Bosea vaviloviae: one gene and its partner. The protein of the gene in region 1 interacts with the protein of each later gene in a pairwise test. Links are inferred from orthologs where the notes say so. Each region holds a gene or a part of one and is shown on either strand. Other genes may lie near its edges.

Region 1 (12,249 bases):
ATGCTCGGGACAAGCCCGAGCATGACGGAATGAACCGCGCCACGTCCCCGCGAGCCGGGGGTCCAAGGATGCAAGGCAGCACCGGGGCGGAGCAAAATAGCAGCCAGATTATTCAGCGATGCCTTTGCGGCAGAGGTCGGCAATTGCGAGTTTGCGCAAGTGTCGACAGCACCCTAAGGTTGCATTTATGCGGCAGACCTCATCTAGACACAAGGGTGACTTCCGAATGAAGTCTATTTCATTGCTCGGCATCGCATCACTTTGCAGCATCGGCCTGTCATCGATGGCTTTCGCCCAGTTTGGCGGGACGCCTCAGGAATGCCGGACGTTCAGGGACCGAGTCTCATGCGCATGCGCGCTCGAGAATGGCGGCAGCATCTATCCCGACCCTCACCGTCCCGGCCACATGCGCTGGCGGTCGGCAAAGCGCGGCACCCCGGCGCATATGGCCTTCATGAATTGCACCAGCATGAGAAGCTTCCGCTGAGAGCGGAGCGAGGTGCCGCCCCGCGCAACGATGCAATCCGGAAAAGGCGCGGGGAACCCTTCTCCCGGATGGGAGAAGGGCAGGGATGAGGGTGTGCCGCTGATTATTGGAGCGCGACTGCGCCGCAGCACCTCCTATTGAGAGGGCACACCCTCATCCGGCGCTCCGCGCCACCTTCTCCCATCCGGGAGAAGGAAAGGCGGCGCTTTAGTCAGTCGCAGCCTCACACCACCCCGTAGGTCTTGAACCAGGCCAGCATCCGGGCCCAGCCGTCATCGGCCGCCGCCTTGCGGTAGCTCGGGCGGTAATCGGCATGGAAGCCGTGCGGCGTGTCCGGAAAGATCACGATCTCGACCGTCTTTCCGGCCGCCTTGGCGGCGTCGCGCTGCTTCTCGACATCGGCCACCGGAATGCCGGTATCGGCAGCGCCGTAGAGACCCAGCACCGGGGCCTTGAGCTCGCCGACCACATCGGCTGCCGTTTTGGGCTGGATGTCGCTGCGATTGCCGCCGAGCGGGCCGTACCAGGCGACGCCGGCCTTCAGCGCCGGGTTGTGGGCGCAGTAGAGCCAGACGCCACGCCCGCCGCGGCAGAAACCGGTGACGCCGAGCTTCTGGATATTGCCCTTCGAGCTGGCCGCGGCCCAGGCCACGGTCGCGTCGAGATCCGACAGCATCTCGGCGTCGGGCTTCTTCGCGATCACCTCGCGCACGATCTGCTGCACGTCGGTCATCTTGGTGAGATCGCCCTGCCGGGCAAAAAGCTCGGGCGCGACGGCGCAGTAGCCGAGCTTGGCGAGGCGGCGGCAGGTGTCCTTGATATATTCGTGGACGCCGAATATCTCCTCGATCACGAGGATGACCGGGAACGGCCCTGCCCCGCTCGGCATGGCCCGGTAGCCCGGCATCATGCCGTCGCTGGTCGGGATCTTGACCTCGCCGGCCTCGAGCCCCGTCGCATCGGTGGAAATGGTCTGGCCCTGCACCACTGTGGTGGCGGCGGTGAAACCGGTGACCAGCCCGGTCATGACGAAGCCACGGCGCGAGAAGGGCTCGCGCACGAGGCCGTCCAGGCCCTCCAACAGGGGTTTGGCGGCTTTCGCGATGGTGCTGCTCGTCACGGTGCTGCTCGTCATGGCGGTTACTCGCATATCGGAAGGGGCGGCAGAGTGCGGCGGCGCGGACGCACTGCCAAGGGGCCGAATCGGAGCAATCGGGCGCAAATGGTCACAGCTGCGTGATCGCAAGGTTCTCGATCGCGGAAAACGCGAATCTTTTCGCGCAAAACCACCTGTTTGGTCCGACACCCCTTACGTCAGAACGCCGACCCGGTACTCACGCATGGACTGAGCAGGTGCAACATGCCTAGAAAAGAGGCAAAGCAGCGCTTTGTTAACGGCAAAGCACTCGAATGGCGATCGAATAGGCAGAATCGAGCGGCCCTCGATGACCTTGCCAGACCTTCACTGCGGGACAACGCCTGATTTATGAAGCATTTCTTAAATCGACATGCGCAAAGCGCATAACGGAACTGATCTAGCGCCTCTGTTTCAGGCAAGGGTGCTCCCATATATGCAGTGCACAACGAATTCATCGCTGTCAGGGCCAAAAGGCCCCGAAAAAACCGAGGACTTTCACCATGTTCGTCACCATGATTGCTGCCAAGATCCGCTCTTATCTGCGTTACCGTGAGACCGTTCGCGAGCTGTCGCGTTTGACCGACCGCGAGCTGGACGATCTCGGCCTGTCGCGTTCGGAAATCGCTTTCGTCGCGCGGACCCACGCCGCCGTCTGAGCCTTCACGGCTTCTACAAGTAGTTCTCCCGGGTTCGTGTCCTCCCCTCGGACCTGGTCGAAGAGCGAATGCCCGCTTTCGAGCGGGCATTTTGCGTTTTGGGCCCTGGATGCGGCCCGATCGCGGCTTCGCGCTGGCGAAAAGCGGCAGCCGGCCGCCGGATAACGCCGAGCAAGATCGATCCATCTCTTGACCGCGCGCGCCTGTGGCGACACATCGCTGGCATGACAGTCAAACCCATACACATCATCGGCGGCGGCCTTGCCGGTTCCGAAGCCGCCTGGCAGATCGCGGAGGCCGGCGTGCCGGTCGTGCTGCACGAGATGCGGCCGGTGCGCGGCACCGAGGCGCACAAGACGGAAGGCCTGGCCGAGCTCGTCTGCTCCAACTCCTTCCGCTCCGACGATTCGCTCAGCAATGCGGTCGGGCAGCTCCATTGGGAGATGCGCCGGCTCGGCTCGGTGATCATTGCCAAGGGCGACGCGCATCAGGTGCCGGCCGGCGGCGCGCTCGCGGTCGACCGCGACGGCTTCTCGCAAGCCGTGACGGCCGCGCTCGAAGGCCATCCGCTGATCACGATCGACCGCGCCGAGATCGCCGGCCTGCCGCCCGCCGATTGGGACAATGTCATCATCGCGACCGGCCCCCTCACCTCGCCGGCGCTGGCGCAAGGTATCCAGTCGCTCACCGGCGAGGATTCGCTCGCCTTCTTCGACGCCATCGCACCGATCGTGCATTTCGACTCCGTCGACATGGACCAGGCCTGGTTCCAGTCGCGCTACGACAAGGTCGGCCCGGGCGGTACCGGCGCCGACTACATCAACTGCCCGCTCGACCGCGACCAGTACGAGGCCTTCATCGATGCGCTTTTGGCCGCCGAGAAGACCGAGTTCAAGGAATGGGAGGGCACGCCCTATTTCGACGGCTGCCTGCCGATCGAGGTCATGGCCGAGCGCGGCCGCGAGACCTTGCGCTGGGGACCGATGAAGCCGGTCGGGCTGACCAACAAGCACAACCCGACGGTCAAGGCTTATGCCGTGGTGCAACTGCGCCAGGACAATGCGCTGGGCACGCTGTTCAACATGACCGGCTTCCAGACCAAGCTGAAATATGGCGAGCAGGCCGCGATCTTCCGGATGATCCCGGGGCTGCAGAACGCCGAATTCGCCCGGCTCGGCGGCATCCACCGCAACACCTATCTGAACTCGCCAAAGCTGCTCGACGAGCGGCTGCGCCTGAAAGCCGATCCGCGCCTGCGCTTCGCCGGCCAGATCACCGGCTGCGAGGGCTATGTCGAGAGCGCCGCGATCGGCCTGCTGGCGGGCCGCATGGCCGCCGCCCAGCGGCTCGGCCGGGAACTCGCCCTGCCGCCCGCGACGACGGCCCTGGGCGCGCTGGTCAACCACATCACCGGCGGCCATATCGTCACCATCGACGAGGGCCCGCGCTCCTTCCAGCCGATGAACATCAATTTCGGCCTGTTCCCGCATATCGAGGGCCAGGCGACGCATGGCCCCGACGGCAAGAAGCTGAAAGGCCCGGCCAAGAGCGTCGCGCGCAAGCACGCGCTGACGGCAAGGGCGAAGGCGGAGATGGAGGCCTGGGCGGGCGGGGTCGAGGTTCAGGCGGCGGAGTAGCGTCACTCACGAACCGCATCGTCATTCCGGGGCTTCGCGTAGCGAAGAGCCCGGAACCCAGAACCGATGCGGGTTCAGGGACCAGCGTCGGACATCAAAGCCTAGACAAAGAAGCGCATCGGTTCTGGGTTCCGGGCTCAGGCCTTCGGCCTGCCCCGGAATGACGGCGTTCTTGTCGGAAATGACAGCGACAGCTACCGCGCCGCTTTCGCCGCCCGCCAGATCGTCCATTGCCGCTGCCAGGCCGGCAGCGCGATGATCGTGCGATAGGGGTCGTAGCCGCTGCGCTCCATGCGCTTGAGATAGGGCTCGACCAGCGCAACGGGCAGGAAGGCGGGAGCGACCGCCGAAGGCACCGTCTCGCGCATCTCGCGCAGCTTCTTGAGATGCTTGCGCGCTATCTCGCGCAGCTCCTTCAGCGAATAGAGCACGCCGGGCCCGCCGCGCCCGCGCACGATATCGTCGCGGGTCACGCCGTTGCGGGCGAGGATATCGGCCGGGATGTAGACCTGCCCTGCCGCCGAATGCCAGGGAAAGGCCCGCATCAGCCCGCACAGCGCGTAGGCGACGCCGGCATGGCCGCAGGCCGCCGCGCCGCCCGGATCGGTGCCATTGGCCAGCACGATCGAGGCGAGCCGGATCAGGGCGCTCGAGGTCTCGCCGGCATAGCCTTCAAGATCGCGCAAGGACGGCATCGGATCGTCATAGAGATCGAAGATGCGCGCCTCGATCAGCCCCGTCAGCGGCGCGATCGGCAAACGGTAGCGCGCGACCGCGTCGAGCAGCGCGGCCGCGACGGGGTGCGCCTGCCCCTCGCGCTTGCCGCCATAATCCTTGCCGCCAAGATCCTGGCCACCCTGATCATTGGCCTCGTTCTCCAGCAGGTCGCGCCACCATTGCATGCGCACCTCGCCCGGCAGCGGCTCGCTGACCAGCGCCCGCACGCGCGCGATCTCATGGCTGAAGGCATAGAGGGCAAACAGCGCCGGCCGCTGCGCCTCGGGCGCATAGAGGGCCGCGATATAGCGATCGTGATCATGCTCGCGCACCAGCGCGGCGCAATACGCATAAGCCTCCGGCAAGGCCGGCACCACGGTCTTGGAACGATCGTCGGTCTGCGTCGTCTGCGGCATGGTTTCCGCCTTGGCCAGCTCTCGGGGGAAGGCCTCGCTCAAGCTTCAGTCTAGGCCCAGGTTGGGGTGCGTGGCTATGCGTTCGTCGTCATGGCAGGCGCTCAATCAACCGCGATCAGTGCCGCAGCCACCCGCCGGTCCTCGCCGACCAGCACATTATAGGTGCGCGCCGCCGCCCCCGTCGCCATGCCCTCGATGGTGATTCCAGCCTCGCGGAACGGCTCGCGCAGGGATGCGGGGACGAAGGCGATGTCGTGCCCCGTGCCGATCAGCAGGAAATCGATGCTCTCGGCCTCGTCGAGAACCTGCTGCAGGCTCTCGCGCGTAATCTGGGCGAAAGCCGTCACCGGCCAGATCCGGATGCCCGCCGGCGTCGCCAGGATCGAGCCGCGATGGCTCATATCGGCGAAGCGGAAACCGCCGGCCCCAAAAGCGTCGATCTGATGCCGGCCCGGAACGAAACCGTCGAAGCGAGCCATGATCGATCCATTCCAATCCAGCGACAGCCCGCATGCTTCGAGGCGCCGCTACGCGGCTCCTCAGGGCGAGGGCTGAGGCGTGAAATCAGGCCTTCGCCTTGGCCTTTGTCGCGGCGGGCGCCTTCTCCTCGGCGCTCTCGGGACGGCCGAAGCGCACATCCATGTAGAGCAGCACCGGCGTCGAGACGAACATCGCCGAATAGGTGCAGACCACGACGCCAAACAGCATGACGAGCGCGAAACCCTCGATCGCCGAGCCGCCGAAGAAGACCAGCGCCAGCAGCGACAGGAAGGTCGTCGTCGCGGTCATCGCCGTGCGCGAAAGCGTCGAATTCACGGAGAGGTCGAGCAATTCGTCGATCGGCATCGTCTTGTAGCGGCGCAGCAACTCGCGCGTGCGGTCGAACACCACCACCGTCTCGTTCAAGGAGTAGCCGACAATGGTCAGGATCGCCGCGATCGAGGTCAGGTTGAACTCGAGCTGCGTGATCAGGAAGAAGCCGATCGTCAGGACGATGTCGTGCAGCGTGCCCAGGATCGCGCCGATGGCGAGCGGCATCTCGAAGCGGAACCAGAGATAGATCAGCACGCCGATGATCGCGAGCACGACGCCAAGCGTGCCGGCCTGAACCAGCTCGCCGGAGACGCGCGGGCCGACAGTCTCGACACGGCGGAAATCATAGTTCGCGGAGAAGGCCTCGCGCGCCTTGACGACGACCGCCTGCTGGGCCGCCTCGCCGCCCGCCTGCAAGGCAAAGCGCATCGAGATGTCGCCAGCAGTGCCGAATTCCTGCACCTCGGCCTCGCCGAAGCCCAGGCCATGGGCGGTCGAACGCACCTGCGCGATCTCGGCCTTGCCATCCTTGGCCTGCATCTCGATCAGCGTGCCGCCCTTGAAGTCGATGCCGTAATTCAGGCCGACCGTCAGGAACAGGATGATCACCAGCATGGAATAGGCGGCCGAGAGCGGGTAGCTGAAGCGCCGGAAACGGACGAATTTGAAGCGGGTATTATCGGGGACGATGCGAAGCAGACGCATGCGCTATCTCCTGAAAAGGGTTGGCAGCGTCAGAACGGCAGATGCTTGGGACGGGCCCAGCGATACCACAGCGCGATCAGCATCCGCGTCAGCGTCACGGCCGTGATCACGGTCGTCAGGATGCCGAGGATGAAGACGACCGCAAAGCCGCGCACCGGGCCGGAGCCGAGCGAGAACAGCGCCACGGCCGCGATCAGCATGGTGACGTTGGAGTCGATGATGGTCGCAAAGGCACGCTGGAAGCCGGCCTCCAGGGCCGAGACCAGCGGGCGGCCCTGATGCTCCTCCTCGCGCATGCGCTCATAGATCAGCACGTTGGAATCGACCGCTGTGCCGATGGTGAGCACGATGCCGGCAATGCCCGGCAGCGTCATGGTCGCGCCCAGCACCGACATCAGCCCGAAGATCAGGCAGACATGGACGAGCAGCGCGATTGAGGCGATCAGCCCGAACACGCCATAGGTCGCGAGCATGTAGAGGATCACCAGCGCGGTCGCGATCAATGTCGCGAGCTTGCCGGCATGGATCGAATCGGCGCCCAGCCCAGGGCCGACGGTGCGCTCCTCGACGATCGTCATCTTCGCCGGCAAGGCGCCGGCGCGCAGCAGGATGGCGAGATTATTGACGCTCTCGACGGTGAAGTTGCCGGAGATCTGGCCGGAGCCGCCGGTGATCGGCGACTGCACCACCGGCGACGAGATCACCTCGTCATCGAGCACGATGGCGAGCGCGCGTCCCAGATTTTCGGTCGTCGCCTGGCCGAAGCGCTGCGCGCCGCGGATGTTGAAGCGGAAATTGACGATGGGCTGGCTGGTGCGGGAATCGAAGGCCGGCTGCGCGTCGATCAGATCGCCGCCCTCGACGATGACCTGCCGGCTGACCGGGATCCGCTGGCCGCCGCTATCCTTCGAGGGCAGCATGTCGACATCGGTCGCGCCCGGCTCCGCCACGAAGCGGAACTGCAGTTTTGCCGTCTGGCCCAGGATGGTCTTGAGGTGCTGCGGGTCCTGCAGCCCCGGAACCTGGACGAGAATCCGGTCGATGCCCTGGAGCTGGATGCTGGGCTCGACCGTACCGTCGGGGTCGATACGGCGGCGGATGACCTCGATCGCCTGCCCCGCGGCGCGGCGGACGCGCTCATTGATACCGGCCTCCGTCACCGAGAGCTGAACCAAGCCGTCGGGCTGCTCCGTCACCTCGAGCGTGCTGTTGCTCGATGGCCCGAAGGCGCCCAGCGTACCGACCGGCTGGGCGAGCTCGCGCAGCTTGGGCAGGAGCTTGGCGCGGTCGGCGGCCTCGGGAACACGCACCTGCACGCCGCGCGCGATCGAGCCGATGCCGCCCTGGAAGCTGATGCGCTCCTCGCGCAGGATACGGCGCAGATCGTCGCGCAGCTGCGTCACCTGGCTGCGGAGCAGGTCGCTCCGGTCGATCTCCAGCAGCACATGCGAGCCTCCCTGCAGGTCGAGCCCGAGCACGACCGCGTGGATCGGCAGCAGGATGCGCGGAATCCAGGACGGCGCGCCGTTCTTGATCGCGTCTCGCGTCTGCTGGGAAAACAGGTTCGGCAGCGCAAGACCGCAACCGAAGAACAGCACGAGAAGGACGACGATGACCTTGCGGGCCTGGAAACGAAGCATCTGCTTGAACAGCCTTGTTGTCGCGCGCCGGCTCGCTTTGGAGCCGGAGCGTCGTTCAGCTCTTGACCGGCTCGCCCTTGGCGCGAACTTCCTGGATCATGCCCTTGACCAGCCGGACGCGCACGCCCTCGGCGATCTCGGCCTCGATCTCGCCATCGTCGATGACCTTCGACACCTTGGCGACGATGCCGCCCGAGGTGACCACCGTATCGCCGCGGCGGACGTTCTTGATCATCTCCTGATGCGTCTTCACCCGCTTCTGCTGCGGGCGGATGATCAGGAACCACATGATGACGAAGATCAGAACGAACGGCACCAGCGACATCAGCACGTCGGAGGAACCGCCGCCGAGGCCTTGAGCGAAAGCAGGGGTGATCACGAATAGGCTCCTTCATCGCAGCGGCGCAAAAGGCCACCGGCCGCGGGGCGCGGCAAAAGCATCGTCAGGCTTGTCAAAATCGCGCGGACTATAGCCACGGACGCCGGTAAATCAATCTGAGAGCGGCCGGTCACCCAGCCGCGTCCACCACCTATGGGCTTGCCATCATTCGCGCAATGGCCTTGCGCTTTGCATCGAGGTGCAGTTTACCGGATTGTTGAACCGTACCGCCGGGTACGGCTGCTGCGGCTCACCTGTTTCAAGGCGCTTTCCAGATGACCGACACCGCTACCGACCAGACGCTTGCGACGCTCCTGCGCATCGCCTCCGCCCTGGAGCGCATCGCTCCCCCTGCCCGCAAACCGGCTGATCTGACAGCGGCCGACGCTTTCGTCTGGCATCCGGCCGGGGCGGACCTTGCCCCCGTCGCCAGGGTCAACCGGGTGGCGCTCTCGCTGCTGCGCGGCGTCGACCGCGTCCGCGACACCTTGGCCGAGAACACCGAGCGCTTCGCGCGCGGCCTGCCCGCCAACAACGTCCTGCTCTGGGGGGCGCGCGGCATGGGCAAGTCCTCCCTGGTCAAATCGGTCCATGCCGACACCAACACGCGGCTCAAGGACAAGGCGCTGCCGCTGAAGCTGATCGAGATCCATCGCGAGGACATCGAGAGCCTGCCCGTGCTGATGGCCCTGCTCCGCGCGGATCCGCACCGCGCCATCGTGTTCTGCGACGATCTCTCCTTCGACGGCGACGACACCTCGTACAAATCGCTGAAGGCGGCGCTCGACGGCGGCGTCGAGGGGCGACCCGAGAACGTCGTGTTCTACGCCACCTCGAATCGCCGGCATCTGATGCCCCGCGACATGATGGACAATGAGCGCTCGACCGCGATCAACCCCGGCGAGGCGATCGAGGAGAAGGTCTCGCTGTCGGACCGATTCGGCCTCTGGCTCGGCTTCCACAAATGCAGCCAGGACGAATATCTGGCGATGATCGACGGCTATGTCGGCCATTTCGGCCTGCAGGTCGCGCCCGAGGATCTGCGTCGCGAGGCGCTGGAATGGGCGACGACACGCGGCTCCCGCTCCGGCCGCACCGCCTGGCAATACATCCAGGATCTGGCCGGGCGACTGGGGAAGCGGCTGGAGGAGTAGCCGTTTTCCTGCTCCCCCATCAAAGTCGGCTGTTGCCGACTTTGACACTTGGGGTTGCCCATCTCGGGCAAGCCCGAGATGGGGCGGGAAAAGGAGCCGGGTCGGATGAGGGAAGAGCCTCAATCTGAAATATGAAAGGGCCGCTTAGGCGACCCTTCCCTCATCCGTCTCACTGCGTTCGACACCTTCTCCCCCAAGGGGAGAAGGGAAAAGAGAATAGACAAAGCAATAGCGGGGCGGCCTTTCCTGGGACCGCCCCGCCTTGTTCCGATCGGTGGGGTCTCGCGGGTACCGATCGAATTCCGGGATCGTTCAGTTGGTCAGGTAAGGCGTCGGATCGACCGGCGCGGAGCCCTTGCGCAGCTCGAAATGCAGCTGCGGCGAGGAGACGTTGCCGGACTGGCCGGAGTTGGCGACGACCTGGCCGCGCTTGACCGTATCGCCGCGCTTGACCTTGAGATCGCCGTTATGGGCATAGGCCGAGACATAGCCGTTGGGGTGGCGGATCAGCACCAGATTGCCGTAGCCCTTCAGCTCGCTGCCGGCATAGGCGACGGTGCCGCCTTCAGCCGCCTTCACCGGCGTGCCTTCCGGCACGGCGATGTTGATGCCCTCATTGCCGCCCTTGCCGCTATAGCCGCTGATGACACGGCCACGCGCCGGCCAGCGGAAATCGGCCTTGTCGGAGGCACTCTCCTCGGCGGCCGGCTTGGGCAGGCTCGCGGTAACGACAGGCTCCGGCGCGGCCTTCGGCACGGCCGTAACCTTGGGCTCAACGGCAGGCGCGCTGGCGACCACCACCGGCTTCACCTTCTCAGGCGCAGGCTTCTTCACCTCGGCGACGATCGGCTTGGCCACAGGCGCGACAGGAGCCACTGCTGCGGTCGTCTTGCGCGCCTCGGCCTTCGCCTTGGCTTCAGCAGCAAATTTGGCGCGCGATTCGCGCATCGCCTGCGCGTCAGTTGCGGCTTTGGTCTTGGCCTGAGCGGCCTCAGTCGCCTTGGACTCGGCGGCAGCGCTTGCCTTGGCTTCGGCGACAGCCTTGGCCCTGGCCGTCGCGCTGGCCGGCATGGCGGGAGCCGCGATGCGGGCCGCAGGAGCTGTCGGCGGCGCGAGGTTGCGGGCAGGCTCCGGCCGGGCGTCGCTTTGAACCTGCGCGCTCTGGGCGAATTGCTGCCGCGCGGCCGGGACTGAGCCTGCATTGGCATTATAGACGGGAATGGTCAGGCGCGAGCCCGGCGCGATATTGGGGCTCGAAAGCCCATTCGCGGAGATCAGCGCGGCACGCGGCACGCCATAACGCGAGGAGATCATGTCGAGCGTCTCGCCCTGGGCGACGACGACCGGCGTGCCGCCCTGCGCGGACCAGCCCGAAGCGGTACCGCCGGCGGCAAGCGGAGCCGTATTGCGCAGCGCCACGGCCGATTGCGGCGGCGGCAGCGGCTGCGAGCGGACCGACGCCATGGCTGGCGCGGATGGCGGGTTCAGCGGCGTGCTGGCGACGCGGCCGATCGAGCCCGTGGTCGCAGGATCGCGCATGGGCGGTGCCGCCTGGGCGCTTTTGAAGGGGCTGGAGAACGGCGCGTCGGAGAAGCGCATCGTCTCCGAGGAGCAGGCGCTGACGCCCAGAGCAAGCAGACAGACCGTCGACACGCGAAGGACGACGCTGGGCTGGACCGATCCGACTAGAATACGCTTGGCGACCTGGCTACGCATGGACTGGTACTCGCGAACAACGCAACTCGATGGGGAGCATTAAAGCCCTGTTCAGGTTACGAAAGCGTTTCGCCCTCTCCCGCCCGCTTCATTTTCTGTGCGGCTCTCAAGCGATTTCCGGCGAAGGAGGTACCGCTCCGCGTGAAGAAAACACGCTGGAGTCAAAAATCAGAGCGCCCGCGCCAGGCCCGGCGCGAGCGGGGGCAGGCGCACCACCGGCCCCATGGCATGGTCGAAGCTGCCATCGGCCGCCTTCGTCACCACGACCCGGCGCGCGACGCCCTCGACGCGCAAGGCGCCGACAAGCCGCCCGCCCGGCGAAAGCCGCATCAACAGCGCCTCGGGCACGGCCTGCGCGACGCCATTGACCAGGATGCGGTCGAAGCAGCCCAGCGTCCGGTCCGGCTGAAATCCGTCGGCATGGCGCAGATCGACCGCCTGGCCGTAGCCATTGCCGGTGAGGCGCTCATGCGCGGCCAGCGCCAGCGTGCGGTAGCGCTCCAGCGAGACGACCTCGCCGCCCATTGCAGCCAGCAGCGCCGAGACATAGCCCGAGCCGGTGCCGACCTCGAGCACGCGCGCCGAAGGCTGCATCTCGAGCGCGGTCAGGAGCGCGGCGACCGTGTGCGGCGCCGTCATGGTCTGTCCGCAAGGCAGCGGCACTGAAACGTCCTGGCGCGCCAGATCGGCAAAGCGCGACGGCGCGAAACGCTCGCGCGGCACCCTCTCCATGGCGCGCAGCACGACAAGATCGCGCACGCCCTGCGCCCGCAGCGACAAAAGGAAGGCGA
Region 2 (17,158 bases), 2.4 Mb from region 1 along the record:
GGCTGCCCAGCGATTGGGCGACGCCGTCCCTGGCCGCGAGCGCTTGGGCAGGGGTCGCTGCCTTGTCGGCCCGCTTGAACCATTTCATTGCGCAGATGTCTCCCCGCTGTCGCATGCTAGGCGCGCAACCGACTGCGATCCCCGGACACGCAACATGGCGGAACGAGGTAAAGAATAGCTTGCGTGAAGGAGAGATTTAACGCTGTCGGCCGGCCGAGCCGTCTCTCATCAAAGCGTTAGAGCAGGATCGATCCTGCTCTAAGCGGCCGGCGAACGCGACGTAAGGCCCAGTTCCGAGAAACGGACCATGGCCAGTCCCTGGGGCGGCACGAAGCTCATCAGCGCCGCATGCTCCAATGGCCGCGTCGCGACGACGGGGTCGAGCCCCGCCAATTCCTCGTCAACGAAGCCTGGATGGCACATGACAAGATGAGCCGGCCCCGGCGCGACCAGAAAGCGCGCGAGATCGGCCTGGAAGTCGCGAGCGGGGTCGAAGGGCGAAACGCCGGAAAAACCGCGATTGACCGGAATGCCTCGCCTCAAGGCCGATCGCCTCAAGCCCCGCGCCAGGCCGGCGATGACCAGCGCCTTGCTGGTCGCGACGCCGCGCCGGCGGATCGCGGCGGCCGTGTCGGCGGGATCGCGCAGATAGACCGCGCCCTCCCGGTAGCGCCTCTGCAGCGCCGCCAGCACCGCACCGCGCACACCGGGCAGGACATGGGCATGCTGGTGCCCGTCGAGGAAATCCGGCGCGCGCCCCATCGCATCCTCGAAGGCATCGAGCTGGCGCGCAATCTCGGCGGTAATCTCCGCGCGCGCCGTGCCCGACAAGAGCGCGGCGCGCGCCAGATCGCCCAGCTTCGGCAGCACGCCATTGCCGGCCAGGCGCGGCATCGCACCGAGCGGGGCGGCGCAGGTCAGGTTCAGATGCAGGCCGAGATCCGCCCTGCCCGCCTGCGCCGCGAAGGCGCCGGAGAAGGACTTCCAATGCGGGCGGTTGGTCATCGCGCCCGCCGCAGACAGCTTGCCGGCCTCGAGCAAGGACAGGATCGAGCGGCTGACTCCCTCCGTCAGGGCGAAGTCGTCGGCGCAGAGAACGAAGCCGGTCGTCATCTCGTCTGTCATCCCTGGTTCATCTGCGATCGGATAAGGGCGGCACGGCGAGCCGGCCCGGAATATTGGGCCGGAGGCCGGCAGGGCTTGCTCTCACCGCCCTTGTGAGCGCGCCAGCTTTACGGTTCTGTGCGGACAGCGTCACCCCTCGCCGGGCAGCGAGCCGCAAAGCCTCGTCGAGCAAGCCCTTGTCGAGCAAGTCCTAGTCGAGCAAGTGCTTGTCGAGCGAGCGCTTGTCCAGATCTGCGCCTGAGAGGTTCTGTTCGTGTCCGAGACGTCGCCCATCCCCCCAGTGGAAGCCCCGCGCGCCCGGGCCGGCCGGCCGGAGCTGTCCATCGTCGTGCCCGTCCATGACGAGGCCGACAATCTGCCGATCCTGGTCGAGCGGCTCAAGACGGTGCTGGCGGGTGCGGTCTCGTCCTGGGAGCTGGTCTGCGTCGATGACGGCAGCCGCGACGGCACGCTGTCCGTGCTGAAGCTGCTGAGCGCCAGCGATCCCCGGATCAGCGCCGTCTCGTTCAGCCGCAATTTCGGCAAGGAGATCGCCATCGCGGCCGGGCTCGACCATGCCTCGGGCGACGCGGTCGTGATCATGGACGCCGATCTGCAGCATCCGCCGGAGACGATCCTGGTCTTCCTGGAGAAATGGCGCGGCGGCTTCCTGAACATCTACGGCCAGCGCGCCAGCCGGGCGGGCGAGAGCGCCCTCAAGCGCAATCTCGCCAGGGCGTTCTACAAGCTGTTCGCGAGCTTCGGTGAAACCGAATTGCCGGAGGGCGCCGGCGATTTCCGCCTGCTCGACCGCAAGGTGGTCGACGCGCTGCGTGCCCTGCCGGAACGGGCGCGCTTCTCCAAGGGGCTTTATGCCTGGGTCGGCTTTCCCTCGATCGGCGTGACCTTCGAGGTCGCCGAGCGCCAGCATGGCGAGACCAAGTTCCGCTTCGGCAAGCTGTTCAGCTTCGCCTTCGACGGATTGTCGTCCTTCTCGACCGTGCCCTTGAAGATCGCGACCTGGGCCGGCGTCGTGATCGCCGTCATCTCCACGCTCTCGGCGGCCTTCTTCCTGCTGCGCACGGTCTTCTTCGGCACCGACCTGCCCGGCTTCCCGTCGCTGATCGTCTCGATCATGTTCTTTTCCGGCATCCAGCTGATCTCGCTGGGCATGATCGGCGAATATGTCGGGCGCATCTTCGCCGAGGTGAAGCGGCGGCCGCTCTATCTGATCGGCGAGCGCGTCGGTTTCGACGCCCGCACCGTCGACCATCCGCGCGGCGACGCCCTGCCGCCCTTGATCCGGTAGGCGGAGACCGTCATTGCGAACGAAGCGAAGCAATCCGGGGGACGTAGAGCGAGACCGTCTGGATTGCTTCGCTGCGCTCGCAATGACGATGGAGCGGCCCTGCCGCACTGGACCATCCTTCGAGACGCCGCTATGCGGCTTCTCAGGATGAGGGCTGAGGTTCCAGGCCGCCCCAAGGCACGCGATGTTCAGAAAAATCCTCTCCGTCGGCGGCTTCACGCTGCTCTCGCGCCTCTCGGGCTTCGTGCGTGACATCGTGCTGGCGGCGGTGCTCGGCGCCGGCCCGCTGATGGATGCGTTTTCGGTCGCGCTGCGCCTGCCCAACCATTTCCGCGCGATCTTCGGCGAAGGCGCCTTCAACCAGGCCTATATCCCCGCCTATGCCCGGGTCAGGCAGCAGGCCGGCCAGGCGGCCGCCGCGCTCTTCGCCGACCGGGTCTTCACCCTGAACCTGATCGTCCAGATCGTCCTGCTCGGGCTCGCCTTGCCCTTCATGCCCGAGGTTGTGCGCCTGCTCGCGCCCGGCTTCGCGCATGATCCGCAGCGCTTCGAACTCGCCGTCGCGCTGACGCGAATCACCTTCCCCTATCTGCTCTTCATCACGCTGGTGACGCTGCTCTCGGCCAACCTCAACGCCATCGACAAATTCGCGGCGGCAGCGGCAGCACCGATCCTGCTCAATCTCTGCCTGATCGCGGCGCTTACCGTTGCCTTCCTGTTCCCCAATGCGGCCTATGCCGCCGCCTGGGGCGTGGTGATCTCCGGCTTCCTGCAATGGCTCGTGCTGGCGCTCGCGGCGCGCCGGGCGAATGTCGCTGCGGCCGTGGTGCGGCCGCGCGTCGATCTCGACGTCAAGGCCTTCCTGAAGGCGTTCGGGCCTGCTGTCATCGGCTCGGCCGGTGTCCAGATCGCGCTTTTCGCCGACACGATCATCGCCTCGCTGCTGCCGGCCGGCGCCTATTCCGCGCTCTACTACGCAGGCGGCCTCTACCAACTGCCGATCGGGGTCATCGCCATCGGCGTCGGCACGGTCCTGCTGCCGACGATGAGCCGCCTGCTCGCGGCAGGCGATGTCGCCGGCTCCGACAGGGCGCAGAACCGGGCCGTCGCGCTGACGCTGATCGCGGCCGCCCCCTTCGCTGCCGCATTCCTCGCCGTTCCCGAACTGATCGTCTCCGCTTTGTTCGAGCGCGGGCGTTTCGATGCTGCCGCGAGCCAGGCGGCGGCAGCCGTGCTCTTCGCCTATGCGATCGGGTTGCCGGCCATCGTGATGATCCGCACCCAGGTTTCGAGCTTCCAGGCGCGCGGCGACACGACGACGCCGATGCTGGTCTCGCTGGCGGCCATCGCCGCGAATGTCGCGCTGAAATTGTTGCTCTGGCGCGACTGGGGCGCGCCTGGCCTTGCGCTGGCGACCGCGGCGGGCGCCTGGATCAATGTCGGCGCGCTGTTCGTCCTGGGCGTGCAGCGCGGCTGGACACGGCCGGCGCGGGGGCTGTCGGGCTTTGCCGCCATCGTCGTGCTGGCGGCGGTCCTGGCTGGCCTGGCGGCGCGCTTGTCCGCCCCCTCCCTGCTCGCTGCGACGGCGTGGTTTCCGCTGCAGCCCAGGCTCGCGGCGCTCGCCTGCGTCGGGGCCGTGGCCGCGGCGATCTATCTCGCGATCGCCGCGCTGGGGCTCAAGCTCAGCCGACTCGCCAGGCTGCTGCGGTAGCTCTGCCGGTTTGGCCTATCCGAAGCGCGTCATGGTCGGGCTTGACCCGACCACCTCGTAAACCAGAGCGCTCTGGTCACACGATTCTCGGGGCAAGCCCGAGAATGACGCCCTGAATCCTGAGCAGCGCCGCAGGCGTCGGCTTCACGCCGCCTAGGTGTGGGCGAAGTCCATGTAGAGTTCGCGAGCGCGGCGGAACATTGGACCGGGCTGCAGCGTGATGTTGTCGATGCGGGTGACCGGCATGCATTTGGAATAGTTGCCCGAGATGAAGATCTCGTCGGCCTGCTCAAAATCGCTGTAGCGCAGGCTCATCTCCTCGACGGGGATGCCGTCCTGCCGCAGCAGGCCGATGACGCGCTGGCGGGTGATGCCGTTCAGGAAGGTGCCGTTGGGAGCCGGCGTCCTGACGACGCCGTCCTTGGCCAGGAAGATGTTCGAGGTCGCGGTCTCGGCAACGTTGCCCAGCATGTCGAGCACCAGCGCATTGTCGAAGCCGGCGGCCTTGGCGGCGCGCAGGATGCGGGCGTTGTTGGGATAGAGGCAGCCGGCCTTGGCGTCGGTCGGCATCGTCTCCATGGTCGGACGGCGGAACGCGCCTTGCGTCACCGAGAAGCCATTGGTCGGCTGCGGCATCGGCGCCTCGAACAGGCAGAGGCAGAACTGCGTCGAATCCGGATCGGGCATGATGGTCGAGGGCCCGTCGGCCTCGCCCCAATACATCGGCTTGACGTAGAGCGCCGTGCCGGGGGCGAATTTCTTCACGCCCTCATGCGTCTTCTCGATGATGAATTCCTGCGTCACCGTGGCCTTGAGGCCGAGCGCCACGGCCGAGCGGTTGACGCGGGCGGCATGGGCGGCGAGATCGGGCGCGACGCCATCGAAATAGCGGCCGCCGTCGAAGACCGAAGAGGCCTGCCAGAGCGCATGGCTGCGTGGACCCACCAGGCCGGGGTTGCCTTCGTGCCAGGCACCGTCGAACCAGCTCCACGTCTGAGAATACCATGCCATAGCGGCGCTCCAATTTGGTCAGTTTTACTGACGGACACCGTCTGCCCAGAGATCGTCGGCGTCAACATGGCGCGGGCCGCCAAGCGATGACGGGATGTGATGGAAGCGATCGGAAGCGGTGATCGATCAGAAGCCGAGCGCGCGCGCCGCTGAGACCGTCGCCATGCCGACGACCAGCGCCAGCAACTCGCTGCGCCGCAGCACCATGCTGCCGATCGCCGCGATCAGTGCGAGCGCGGCGGCGAAACCCAGCCGCTCGATCAGCGGCAGCACGGTCGCGACCACGATCGAGCCCGGCAGCGCCGCAAGCCCGCGCCGGACGCGCGGCGTCAGCGGAATGAAGCCCATCATGATCACGCCGGAGATGCGGCAGAGATAGGTCGCCAGCGTCATGGCGAGGATGACGAAAGGCGCGCCCCATGGGCCGGGATCAGGCAGGGTCATCGCTGAACGCCCCTGTAAGCGCGCCGGCAAGCGAGCCGACGATGATGAAGGCGTAGCCGTCAACCAGCTTTGCCGTGACCAAGGCGACGAGCCCCGCAACGACCCAGGGCACGGCCGCCCGCTTGCCGCGCCAGAGCGGCACGATCATCGCGGCGAAGAAGATCGGCATGACCAGATCGATGCCGTATTGGCGTGGATCGGCCACCAACGCGCCGAGCAGATATCCCGGAATCGTCGTCGCGACCCAGACGATCCAGAGCGTGATGCCGGCGCCGATGATCACGCCCAGATCACGCCCGCCCTCGCCATGGTAACGCGCGCCGATCAGCCAGCTCGCATCGGTGAAGAGGAAGAGATGCGCGGCGTTGAGCGCCTTGGGATAAGGCGCGAACCAGGGCTGCAGCGAAGCGCCCTGGAGCACCATGCGCGCATTCACCGTCGCGGTGACCACGGCAAGCCCGGCAATCGCCCCCCAGCTCCATTCCGGCCGCCACAGCTCCATCGCCACCAGCTGCGCCACGCCGGCATAGACCAGCGCGCTCATCAGCACCGTCTCCAGCAGGCTCAGCCCCTTGGCCGCGGCCGCCGCGCCGAAGGCGACCGCGAAGACGACGATGCCCGGCATCAGCACGGAGACCCTGCGGACACCCAGGCGCACGCCCTGCATGGTGAGCAAGGGGCGGGCAGACTCCAAGGTTGGTTCAGGCGAAGCGGTCATGGCTCTTCAAGAACCCTAACGCCCCGTACCGTCAACGGATGGCAGCACCGGCCTCGCATGAGGCCGGCGCAGGGCGGGACAAGCGCCAGTCCCGTGCTAGCCTCGCGCCATGCACTGGCTGACCTCTCCCATCGCCGCCCCTGCCCTGCCCGCGACCTGGCTGATCGCGACCGGCGCGAGCCCGGCCAACCTCGCCGAACGCTCGGCCTTGCGGCGCGAGATGGCGCGGAGAATCATCGCCGCCCAGCTTTGCCTGCCGATCGAGGCCATCGCGATCGGCCATGACGAACGCGGCCGGCCTTTGCTGGCTCGGCCGACCGCGGCGGGGCTGCATCTCTCGCTCGCGACGCGGGCGGGCTTCGTCGCGCTGGCGCTGGCGCAGCATCCTGTCGGGGTCGATGTCGAGCGGGTCGAACCCTTGGCCGCGCTACCGCTCGCGATCTTGCATCCGCAGGAGCGGGAGGCGCTGCTCGCCCTGCCCGAACCGACGCGGCCGCTGGCCTTTGCGCAGCTCTGGGCGGCCAAGGAGGCCTATGTGAAGGCGCTCGGCACCGGCTTCGCCCGCGCGCCGGAGAGCTTCGCGATCACGCTCACCTCGCCAGAGGCTTTCGACGTCGCCGATCCCGAGCGGCCCGGCACGAGCCGCGGCACACGCCGCATCATCAAAAACGGCGGCCAGGAGAGCCTGGCCGCCGCGGTTGTGGTTCTCGGCTGAGTGAGACCTCAGCCTGGCTGGTCTGCCGGCTTCTTCTTCAGGGCATAGGCAACGAGGCAAACCAGCGCCGCGCCGATGGCCGAGGAGATGTAGTGCGGCATGGCGGCCGGACCGATTCCGAGTGCGCTGACCTCGGTCGGCACAGGGGCGACCCAGCTCGGCATATTGACCTGGAGCCATTGCAGCACAGCGATGTCGCCGATGATCATTTCCGCCGCGATCCAGCCGAGCAGGGCAGCGCCGAGCCAGACCAGGATCGGGAAGCGCTCGATGATCGAGGTCAGGAGCTGCGCGCCCATGATGATCAAGGGGATCGAGAGCAGCAGGCCGAAGATGAAGAGCTCGGGATGTCCGCGCGAGGCCGCCGCGATGGCGATGACGTTGTCGAGGCTCATCACGGCGTCGGCGATCGCGATGGTGCGCACCGCCCGCCAGAGATTGTCGCTCGCCTCGATCTCGTTATGGGCCTCCTCCTCGCCCATGGCGAGCTTGATGGCGATCCAGAACAGCAGCACGCCGCCGGCCACCTTCAGGAAAGGGACGTTCAGCAGATAGCTGACCACCAGCGCGAAGACGATACGCAGGCCGACGGCCGCGCCGGCGCCGAGCCAGATGCCGATCTTGCGCCGGTTTTCCGGCAGCGAGCGGCAGGCGAGCGCGATGACGACTGCGTTGTCGCCGGACAAGAGCAGGTCGATCCAGATGATCTGGAGCAACGACACCCAGAATTGGGATGATGAAAAGTCCATAAGTCGGTCAGTCCCTGTGTCAGAGGGCCGGATCTGGCCGGCGCGGTTTCAGCCAATACCCAAGGGCGAGCACGAGAAGCGCGCCCAGGGCAGCAGCGGGATATTCGAGGCGGTGCAGCATATCAGCGCCGAACCGGGTGATGAGCCAGGGGTCGCTGTCGAACATTTCGCCGGCAACCCAGCCGAGCAGCGCAGCGCCCGCCCAGACCAGCACCGGGAAGCGCGTCAGCAGGCTGGTGATGAGCGAGGCGCCGAGCACGATCAGCGGAATCGAGATCACCAGCCCCGCGATCAGGAGCGGGATCGAATCCTTGGCGACGGCGGCGATCGCCAGCACATTGTCGAGGCTCATGACGATGTCGGCGATCGCGACTGTCTGGACCGCTTTCCAGAGCTTGCTGCTCGCCGTGATCGAATCCTCGTCGCTCTCGCCATCCTCGATGATCAGCTTGACCGCGATCCAGACCAGCAGCAGCGCGCCGACGATATGCAGGAAGGGCGCGTTCAGCAGCGAGGCGATCAGCACGGTGAAGACGACGCGCAGGACCACCGCGACGCCCGCGCCGAGCGCGATGCCCTTGGCTCTTTGCGCCGGCGCCAGCGCCCGGCAGGCGAGCGCGATCACCACGGCATTGTCGCCGGAAAGGACGATGTTGAGCGCGATGATCTCCGCCAGTTTTCCCCAGATCAGGGGATCGACGAAGGAGATCGAGGAGAGATCCATCAAGGCCAGCCCTTCCAGCAGCGTCAGCTTAGTTTCTAGTCAACCCGGCGGCGCTTGTCTCGCCACCGGGTCTTATTAAGCACCAGGGTCTTGGAGGCCGGGCCTTTAGCCCAGCGCCTGCTCGACAGCCTTGCCCGCGGCTTCCGTTCCCAGCGTGCCGCCGAGATCGCGGGTGCGGGTGCGGGCGTCGCCAAGCGCGCGCTCGATCGCAGCCTCGATGCCCTTGGCGGCTTCGATCTCGCCGAGATGATCCAGCATCATCGCACCCGACCAGATCTGGCCGATCGGGTTGGCGATGCCCTTACCCGCGATGTCGGGCGCCGAGCCATGGACCGGCTCGAACAGCGAGGGATGATCGCCGGTCGGGTTGATGTTGCCCGACGGCGCGATGCCGATCGTGCCGGTGCAGGCCGGGCCCAGATCCGAGAGGATGTCACCGAACAGGTTGGAAGCCACGACCACGTCGAAACGGTCCGGATTCAGCACGAAATGCGCGGTCAGGATGTCGATATGGTACTGGTCGACGGCGACGCCGGGATAGTTCTTGGCCATCTCCTTCACCCGTTCGTCCCAATACGGCATGGTGATCGAGATGCCGTTCGACTTGGTCGCCGAGGTCAGCTTCTTCCGCGGACGGCGCTGGGCCAACTCAAAAGCGTATTTCAGCACGCGATCGACGCCGACCCGGCTCATCACCGTCTCCTGCATGACGATCTCGCGCTCGGTGCCGGCGAACATCTTGCCGCCGACCGAGGAGTATTCGCCCTCGGTGTTCTCGCGCACGACGAAGAAGTCGATATCGCCGGGCTTGCGGCCGACGAGCGGGCAGGGAACGCCCGGCATCAGACGCACGGGGCGCAGGTTCACATACTGGTCGAATTCACGCCGGAAGAGCAGCAGCGAGCCCCAGAGCGAGATGTGGTCGGGCACCTGCGCCGGCATGCCGACCGCGCCGAAATAGATCGCGTCATGGCCGCCGATCTTCTCCTTCCAGTCGTCGGGAAGCATCTTGCCGTGCTTCTCGTAATAATCGCAGGACGAGAAATCGAACTCGTCGAGGCGCAGTTCGAAGCCGTATTTCTTGGAAGCCGCCTCGAGTACGCGCAGGCCCTCGGGCATGACTTCCTTGCCGATGCCGTCCCCGGCGATGACGGCGATACGATAGACTCGATTGGTCCCACTCATAGTTTTCGTCCAAACAAGCTCATGGGTGTTCTCCAAAGAAGGCCGTGAATTCGGCGGCGACGAGATCGGGAATCTCCTCCGCCAGATAATGCCCGCTTGGCAAGGCACGGCCTTGGACGTTCTCGGCGCGCTGCCGCCACAGCGCCAGAGGCTCGAAACATGTGCCGATGATGCCGTTGCCGCCCCAGAGCGCGAGCAGCGGCTGATTGAGCTTGCGCCCGCCATCCTCGTCGTCATGGCGGATGTCGATGGTGGCGGCGGCGCGATAATCCTCGCAACTCGCATGGATGGTCTGCGGATCGCTGAAGCAGCGCAGGTAATGCGCCAAGGCCTCAGGTGCGAAGGGCGTCAGCCCGGCCGAGCCGGAGCCGCATTTCTTGCGCCAGTAAGCCTCGGGATCCGCCCCGATCATCCGCTCCGGGAAGGGCGCGGGCTGGATCAGGAAGAACCAGTGCCAATAGGCGCGGGCGAAGGCGTCGGTGGTGTTGGCGTACATCTCGCGGGTCGGCGCGATGTCCAGCGTCGCGAGCTTGGTGACGCGCTCGGCATGGTCGAGCGCCAGGCGATGGGCGACGCGCGCGCCGCGATCATGCGCGCCGACGAAGAAGCGCTGATGCCCGAGCGCCGTCATGACCTGCGCCATGTCGAGCGCCATGGCGCGCTTGGAATAGGGGAAATGCTCGGCATCGCTGGCCGGCTTGTCGCTGTCGCCATAGCCGCGCAGATCGGCGCAGACCAAAGTGAAGCTATCCTTCAAGCGCGCAGCGAGCTTGTGCCAGAGCGCATGCGTCTGCGGGTAGCCATGAAGCAACAGCAGAGCCGGCCCCTCCCCGCCCGTCCGGACACGGATGCGCGCGCCCGATGTCGCGACATCGAGCAGGCGGAAACCGGGGAAGAGGCTGTCCTGGACAGGGATTTCGGTGACGGTCATCAGGGCCGCATGGTTGCAATAATCGGTAGCCGATAGCCTGCTTCTCGAGCGATTGCGCGCGTCGATTATTACACAATCCTGATCAATGGTGAGGGGGCGGTTGGAGCACGCGCCACGCGCTCTTCCCTTCTCCCGGATGGGAGAAGCAACTATCATGCGGGGGTTTTCCAGGGCCTGTCTTTTGCGATGACGGCATTAGCGAAGATGACGAGCTTTCGGACGCATGCGACGATGGCGAGGGCGTGAGGCCTGCCGCGTTCGGCGAGGCGGCGATAGAGCGCGACGAGGGCTGGGTTCCAGCGCAGAGCTGCGGCCTGGGCTGCGGCGAAGAGGCTGGTTCGCAGCCGGGCGCGGCCGCCGCCGGTGCGGCGCTGGCCCTTGTAGCGGCCCGATTCATGGACGAAGGGGGCGACGCCGACGAGGGCTGCAGCTTGCGTGCGCGAGAGCCGGCCAAGCTCGGGCATGCGGATGACAAGGGCGAGCGCGGTTCTGTTCCCCAGCCCTGGAATGGAGAGCAGCAGCTTCATCCGGTGCGCCAGTTCGGCCCGGTCGGCGACGGCTTGGCCGAGCCGGGCAAGTTCGGCCGCCTTGAGCCGCTTCAACCGGGCGATCTCGTCGGCGAGCTGGGCGAGGAGACGTTCGTCGCGGAAGCGCTCGCGCCGGATCCGGGCTCGGGCGAGATCCTCTTCGATCTGCTCGATCCGGGTGAGATGTTCGGCCAGCGCGAGCAGATCTGGGGAGGGGGCGTCACGCAGCGTGTCTTGCGCCTGCGTGCATTGGGCGATGAGCCGCGCATCGATGCCATCGCTCTTGGCGCGTTGGAGCTTGAAGGCTCCATAGGCCTTCACCTGGCGCGGCTGGAACACGATCACCGGCAAGCCTTCCGCCCGTAAGGCCTCGGTCACCGCAAGCTCGTAGCCGCCCGTGGCTTCGAGGCCGACCTTCTCGACGCCGACGGCCTTCAGCTTTTGCGCCAACCTGGCGTGGCCTTCCGCCGTATTGGCTTCACGCCAAGCCTCCTGCCCAGGTGTCAGAGCAATGTCGAGCCAGGCCTTGCTGACATCGATGCCGGCGCAAATCGTCCCGCCTGTGCTATGCTGTTCCATCTTCGTCGACCCTGCCTTGCAAACGAACACGAGGTTCCGGCAACCAATCCGGGTTCGATGAAGAGCCGACGGCGATCCTGCTTCTCCACAGCCTCGCGGCTCGGGTGGCGTCGATCCGTCCGACGACCGCCCTGCTCCAGGCGGCCACCTGGAGCAGGGCATTCCTCACGGAACACCAGCAGTTCAGCACAGATCCATGTTGCAAGGTGGCCCGGAGGGCCGGATGAGGGTGTGCCCTCTCAATAGAAGGCGTTGCGGCTCCGCCGAACCTCAACAATCAGCGGCAGGCCCTCATCCCTGCCCTTCTCCCATCCGGGAGAAGGGTTCCCCGCGCCCTTCGCAGCGTGCCGCGACGGCTTCATCGAAGTCGGCAACAGCCGACTTCGATGCGGAAGGGGTTTCCCGTGCCCTACCCCCGCAGCGCCGCCCCATAGCGCTTGGCCATCTCGGCGACGATCTTGGCGCCGACCGCCTCGATCTCGGCCTCGGTCAGCGTCTTGTCGACCGGCTGCAGGGTCACAGCCAGCGCGACCGACTTCTTGCCGGCATCGACGCCTTGCCCTTCATAGAGGTCGAAAACCGAGACATCCGCGATCAAAGCCCGGTCGGCGTTCTGCGCGGTCTTCATCATCTCGCCGGCCGCGATCGTCTTTTCGACGATGAAGGCGAAATCGCGCGTCACCGGCTGGAAGCCCGAGAGCGCCAGCTTCGGCTTGACCTTGGTCGGCTTGTATTTCGGCAGCGGCAGCGCATCGAGATGGATCTCGAAGGCGAAGAGCGGGCCCTTGACGTCGAGCGCCTTCAGCACCTTGGGGTGCACCTCGCCGAAAGCGCCGATGACGCCCTTGGGGCCAAACTGGAGCGTGGCCGAACGGCCGGGATGGGCCCAAGCCGGGCCGCCCGCGACGATCTGCAGGCCGCCGACCGGGACGCCGAGCCCCGTCAGCAGGCCCATGAGATCGGCCTTGGCGTCGAAGGTATCGACGGGCCTGGCGGCGCCGTCCCAATGGCGGCCGACGCCTTCCGGCCTCGCCGTGCCCCGGCGCAGGCCGGACGCGGCGATGAACTGGCCCTCGGGCGTATCGTCCTTGAAGACCTGCCCGACCTCGAACAGCGCGACGTCGCCGAGGCCGCGATCGACGTTGAGCTGGCCCGCGCGGATCAGCCCCGGCAGCAGCGAGGGGCGCATGTCGGAGAGATCGGCCGCGATCGGATTGGCGAGCACGAGCTGGCGCGAGCCGCCGCCGAACACAATCGCGGCGTCATGCGAGATGAAGGACCAGGTCACCGCCTCGACGAGGCCGCGGCTGGCGAGCAGGCGCTTGGCGGCACGGGTGCGCTTCTGCAGCACGGTGAGGACCGGCTTCACCACCTCGCCCTTGATGCGCGGCAATGGCGTCGAGACGACGCGGTCGAGCCCGGCGATACGCACGATCTCCTCGACGAGATCGGCCTTCCCCACGACATCGCCGCGCCAGGACGGAGCGGCGACCTTGACGCGCTCGCCGGCGCCCGAGACGTGGAAGCCGAGCGAGGTCAGCGCGACCTTCATCTCGATCTGCGGCAGATCGAGCCCGGTCAGGCGCCTGACCTCGGACCAGGGAAAATCGATCGCATGGGCGCTCTCGGGCAGATCACCCTCGAAGACCATCTCGGAGGCTTCGCCGCCGCAGAGATCGAGGATCATCGCGGTGGCGAGATCGAGGCCCGGACGGGTGAAATCGGGATCGACGCCGCGCTCGAAGCGATAGCGCGCATCGGAGTTGATGCCGAGCGCGCGGCCGGAGCGGGCAATGTTGAGCGGGTCCCAGAGCGCGCTCTCGACCAGCACATCGGTGGTGGTCTCGTCGCAGCCGGAGGCCTCGCCGCCCATGATGCCGGCAAGCGACTCGACGCCATGCTCATCGGCGATGACGACCTGCTCGCCGGTCAGCGTGTAGCTCTTGCCGTCGAGCGCCAGGATCGTCTCGCCCTCCTTGGCGCGGCGCACCGTGAGATTGCCCTTGACCTTGTTGGCGTCGAAGACGTGCAGCGGCCGGTTGCGGTCGAAGGTCATGAAATTGGTGATGTCGACCAGCGCGTTGATCGGCCTGAGCCCGATGGCGCGCAGCCTCGCCTGCAGCCATTCCGGCGAAGGCCCGTTCTTGACGCCGCGCACCAGCCGCAAAGCGAAGACCGGGCAGAGGGCCTTGTCCGCCCCGGCGAAATCGAGCGTCACCTTGACCGGGCAAGGATAAGTCCCGCGCACAGGCTGGGCCTGCGTCGTCTTGAGGCCACCAAGCCCGGCGGCGGCGAGGTCGCGCGCGACGCCGGCGACGCCGAGCGCATCGGCGCGGTTGGGCGTCACCGCGATCTCGATCACGGCATCGTCGAGCCCGGCATAGGTGGCATAGGGCTGGCCGACAGGTGCGTCGTCAGGCAGGTCGATGATGCCGTCATGATCCTCGGAGAGCTGCAACTCGGCGGCCGAGCAGAGCATGCCGTTCGACTCGACGCCGCGAATGACGCCCTTGCCGAGCGTGATGTCCTTGCCGGGGATGTAGGTGCCGGGGGCTGAGAAGACGCTCTTCATGCCGGTGCGGGCATTGGGCGCGCCGCAGACGACCTGCACGGGTTCGCCCGCGCCGGTGTCGACCATGCAGACGCGCAGCCGGTCGGCGTTCGGGTGCTGCTTGGCCTCGATCACATAGGCGATGGTGAAGGCCTGGAGAGCCTTCGCCTTGTCTTCGACGGCCTCGACCTCGAGCCCGACGCGGGTCAGCGTCTCCGTGACGGTGTCGAGCGAATCCGTAGTGTCGAGATGGTCCTTCAACCAGGACAGAGAGAACTTCATGAGTGTCCGTCACTTCTCAGATTGGCATGGGACATCGCGGGCGACGCAGCGTTGAGCTGGTCGTCCCCATCCGTCCGGATCTTCATGGAATTGCCGCGCCAGGTAACCTCGCCGGCGATGAAGGCATAGGCCCAGACGCCCGGGAAGATCAGATCCCGCAGCAACAGCGCCAGCGGCATGCGCCAGGAGAGATACCAGCCGACGCCATAGGCCAGCGCCATCTCCGCCACATACCAGGGCAGCAGCACGAGTGCCGGGCCAAGCCATGCGGAGTATCCGTAGACCGCGGCAGCGAAAGCCGCGCACAGCGCCGGCAGCAGCGGGCCGGACAGGATCTCGGGCGCGAAGAAGGGCAGGAAGGTCACCCGGCGCAGGCGCGCCCAGCGGAACTGCCGCTGCACGACGTCATACAGGGAGCGCTCGCCCAAGGGCTGCTCGAAGGGCTGGCCGACGAGATGGACATGCTTGCCGGCCCGGCGCACCAGCTTGGTGGCGGCGGCGTCCTCGGCGATTTCCTCGCCCAGCACCGCGATACCGCCATTGGCGTCGAGGAAAGGCTTGTTCCAGAGCATCGACTTGCCCTGCGCGAAGCCGAAGCCGAGCGCCTCGCCGGCATATTGCCAGCGCGCCTGGAAGGTATTGAGGAAGGCGCATTCGAGCTCGGCCCAGAAGCCCTGCGGGCGCGAGCCTGCCGGCGTCGAGCAGACGAGCCCGGTGTCGGGGCGCCAGGAGGCCAGCATGCGCTGGATGTAGTCCCTCGGCATCAGCACGTTGGAATCGGCCAGGATGGCCCATTCGGTCGTCGCCGCTTCCCAGCCCTTGACGCAGTTGTTGAGCTTGGGATTGGCGCTGACGGCGACATCGCCGGTGATCAGGCTGACCCGCTCGGAGCCGAAGCGGCCGATCAGCTCGGCGATCAACGGCACGATCGGATCATCGGCATCGGCAACGCAGAAGATCGTCTGGTAGTGGGGATAGTCGAGCAGGAGACCGGAGGTCGCCGTCTCCCTGCTGAAGGCCTCGATGCCGCGCACCGGGCGCACGATGGTCACCGGGGGCTGCGCATCGAGCAGGGCGCAGCCGGCATCCTTGCGGCGCAGGCGCACCAGGGCGATCACCTGGCAGAGCAGGTTGATCGCGAGGGCGAGCGCCGCGAACAGGCCAGCAGATGCCGCCAGGCTCACCGCACCCTCCCCTGATGCCGCCGCGCGCTCATGACGACAGCCCACCCGTCAAGGTCGGCAGGTCGAGCGGCCGGAAGCCGTAATGGGCGAGCCAGCGCAGATCCGCCTCGAAGAAGGGGCGCAGATCCGGCATGCCGTATTTCAGCATGGCGATGCGGTCGATGCCCATGCCCCAGGCGAAGCCCTGATAGACATCCGGATCGAGCCCGCAATTGCGCAGCACATTGGGGTGGACCATGCCGCAGCCGAGAATCTCGAGCCAGTCCTCGCCCTCGCCGAAGCGGATCTCGCCGCCCTTGCGCGAGCATTGGATATCGACCTCGACCGAAGGCTCGGTGAAGGGGAAGAAGGAGGGGCGAAAGCGCATCTTGACGTTGTCGATCTCGAAGAACGCCTTGCAGAACTCCTCAAGCACCCATTTCATGTGGCCCATATGGGCCTTCTTGTCGATCACGAGCCCCTCGACCTGATGGAACATCGGGGTGTGGGTCTGGTCGGAATCCATCCGGTAGGTGCGGCCGGGGCAGATCACCCGGATCGGCGGCTCCTGCGCCATCATGGTGCGGACCTGGACCGGCGAGGTATGGGTGCGCAGCAGCTTGCGCTCGCCATTGGCGTCGGGCGCGAAGAAGAAGGTGTCGTGCATCTCGCGGGCGGGATGGCCGATGGGGAAGTTCAGCTTGGTGAAGTTGAGGTCGTCGGTCTCGACATCCGGACCTTCCGCCACCGAGAAGCCCATATCGCCGAAGATCGCGGTGATCTCGTCGATGACCTGGCTGATCGGGTGGATGCGGCCGCGCGCCTCGGGCCCCTCGCGGACCGGCAAGGTGATGTCGACCGTCTCGGAGGCGAGCCTGGCGTCGAGCGCGGCCTCGCCCAGCGCCTCCTTGCGGGCGGAGAGCGCGCCTTGCACCGTGTCGCGCAGGCCGTTGATCAGCGGCCCCTTTTCCTTGCGCTCCTCGGGCGTCATGGCGCCCAGCGTCTTGAGCAGCGCCGAGATCGAGCCGGCCTTGCCCAGCGCCGCGATCCTGACCTGCTCCAGGGCGGTCTCGTCCTGCGCGCCGGCGATGTCGGCAAGGAGGCTCGCGCCTAAGTTATCGATCTCGTTCATGCCTGCTCTGGTCCATTTGCGAGGCATCTTCTAGAGCAGGATGCGAAAAAGTGGAAACCGGTTTTTCGCATAAATCCTGCTCTAACTCTTTGATGAGAGACGGATTCAGATTTCCAATGGGATCACTTTGTGATTCCATTGGAAATCATCCGGCTCTCGGGTGTCGCCAGCGCCGATGCTAGAGGCAATCATGCCGGCAAAGCAGCGCTGGAACGCGAAATCCGGGCAGTTGCACGGCTATGGGCGCAGTTGCATGACAATCATGTCTCACTGGCAGACGATGGTGCTGGCGGCGGCGCTCTCCGCCCTCCCCCTCGCATCCG

What was found.
Region 2: the proteins of secD (region 1) and pheT interact in binary tests that used the Escherichia coli proteins (3 or more experiments, as listed by UniProt). The link is inferred for Bosea vaviloviae from one-to-one orthologs.

What each region holds. Positions count from the first base shown.
Region 1 is NZ_CP017147.1:4,824,632-4,836,880, forward strand. The notes cover bases 5,905-8,755. They hold secD (protein translocase subunit SecD), read right to left. Parts: upstream 8,210-8,755; coding sequence 6,599-8,209; downstream 5,905-6,598. Other genes in these bases: secF (protein translocase subunit SecF), read right to left, coding at 5,905-6,569; yajC (preprotein translocase subunit YajC), read right to left, coding at 8,265-8,534. In the rest of the region: BHK69_RS22080 (dienelactone hydrolase family protein), read right to left, coding at 711-1,622; BHK69_RS31640 (DUF1127 domain-containing protein), read left to right, coding at 2,126-2,281; methylenetetrahydrofolate--tRNA-(uracil(54)-C(5))-methyltransferase (FADH(2)-oxidizing) TrmFO, read left to right, coding at 2,506-3,918; BHK69_RS22090 (phytoene/squalene synthase family protein), read right to left, coding at 4,113-5,051; BHK69_RS22095 (Mth938-like domain-containing protein), read right to left, coding at 5,153-5,530; more of secF, read right to left, coding at 5,616-5,904; BHK69_RS22115 (ATP-binding protein), read left to right, coding at 8,864-9,742; BHK69_RS22120 (peptidoglycan DD-metalloendopeptidase family protein), read right to left, coding at 10,055-11,458; BHK69_RS22125 (protein-L-isoaspartate O-methyltransferase family protein), read right to left, coding at 11,627-12,249. UniProt on the Escherichia coli protein: Part of the Sec protein translocase complex. Interacts with the SecYEG preprotein conducting channel. SecDF uses the proton motive force (PMF) to complete protein translocation after the ATP-dependent function of SecA.
Region 2 is NZ_CP017147.1:2,464,146-2,481,303, reverse strand. The notes cover bases 11,829-14,940. They hold pheT (phenylalanine--tRNA ligase subunit beta), read right to left. Parts: upstream 14,541-14,940; coding sequence 12,117-14,540; downstream 11,829-12,116. Other genes in these bases: BHK69_RS11510 (ceramide glucosyltransferase), read right to left, coding at 14,537-14,940. Outside these bases: BHK69_RS11580 (methyl-accepting chemotaxis protein), read right to left, coding at 1-88; BHK69_RS11575 (ChbG/HpnK family deacetylase), read right to left, coding at 259-1,125; BHK69_RS11570 (glycosyltransferase family 2 protein), read left to right, coding at 1,379-2,413; murein biosynthesis integral membrane protein MurJ, read left to right, coding at 2,598-4,124; BHK69_RS11560 (branched-chain amino acid aminotransferase), read right to left, coding at 4,278-5,135; BHK69_RS11555 (AzlD family protein), read right to left, coding at 5,262-5,579; BHK69_RS11550 (AzlC family ABC transporter permease), read right to left, coding at 5,566-6,246; BHK69_RS11545 (4'-phosphopantetheinyl transferase family protein), read left to right, coding at 6,407-7,012; BHK69_RS11540 (TerC family protein), read right to left, coding at 7,021-7,761; BHK69_RS11535 (TerC family protein), read right to left, coding at 7,781-8,485; BHK69_RS11530 (tartrate dehydrogenase), read right to left, coding at 8,591-9,670; BHK69_RS11525 (alpha/beta fold hydrolase), read right to left, coding at 9,690-10,601; BHK69_RS11520 (IS110 family RNA-guided transposase), read right to left, coding at 10,754-11,707; more of BHK69_RS11510, read right to left, coding at 14,941-15,724; pheS (phenylalanine--tRNA ligase subunit alpha), read right to left, coding at 15,753-16,835; BHK69_RS11500 (hypothetical protein), read left to right, coding at 17,089-17,158.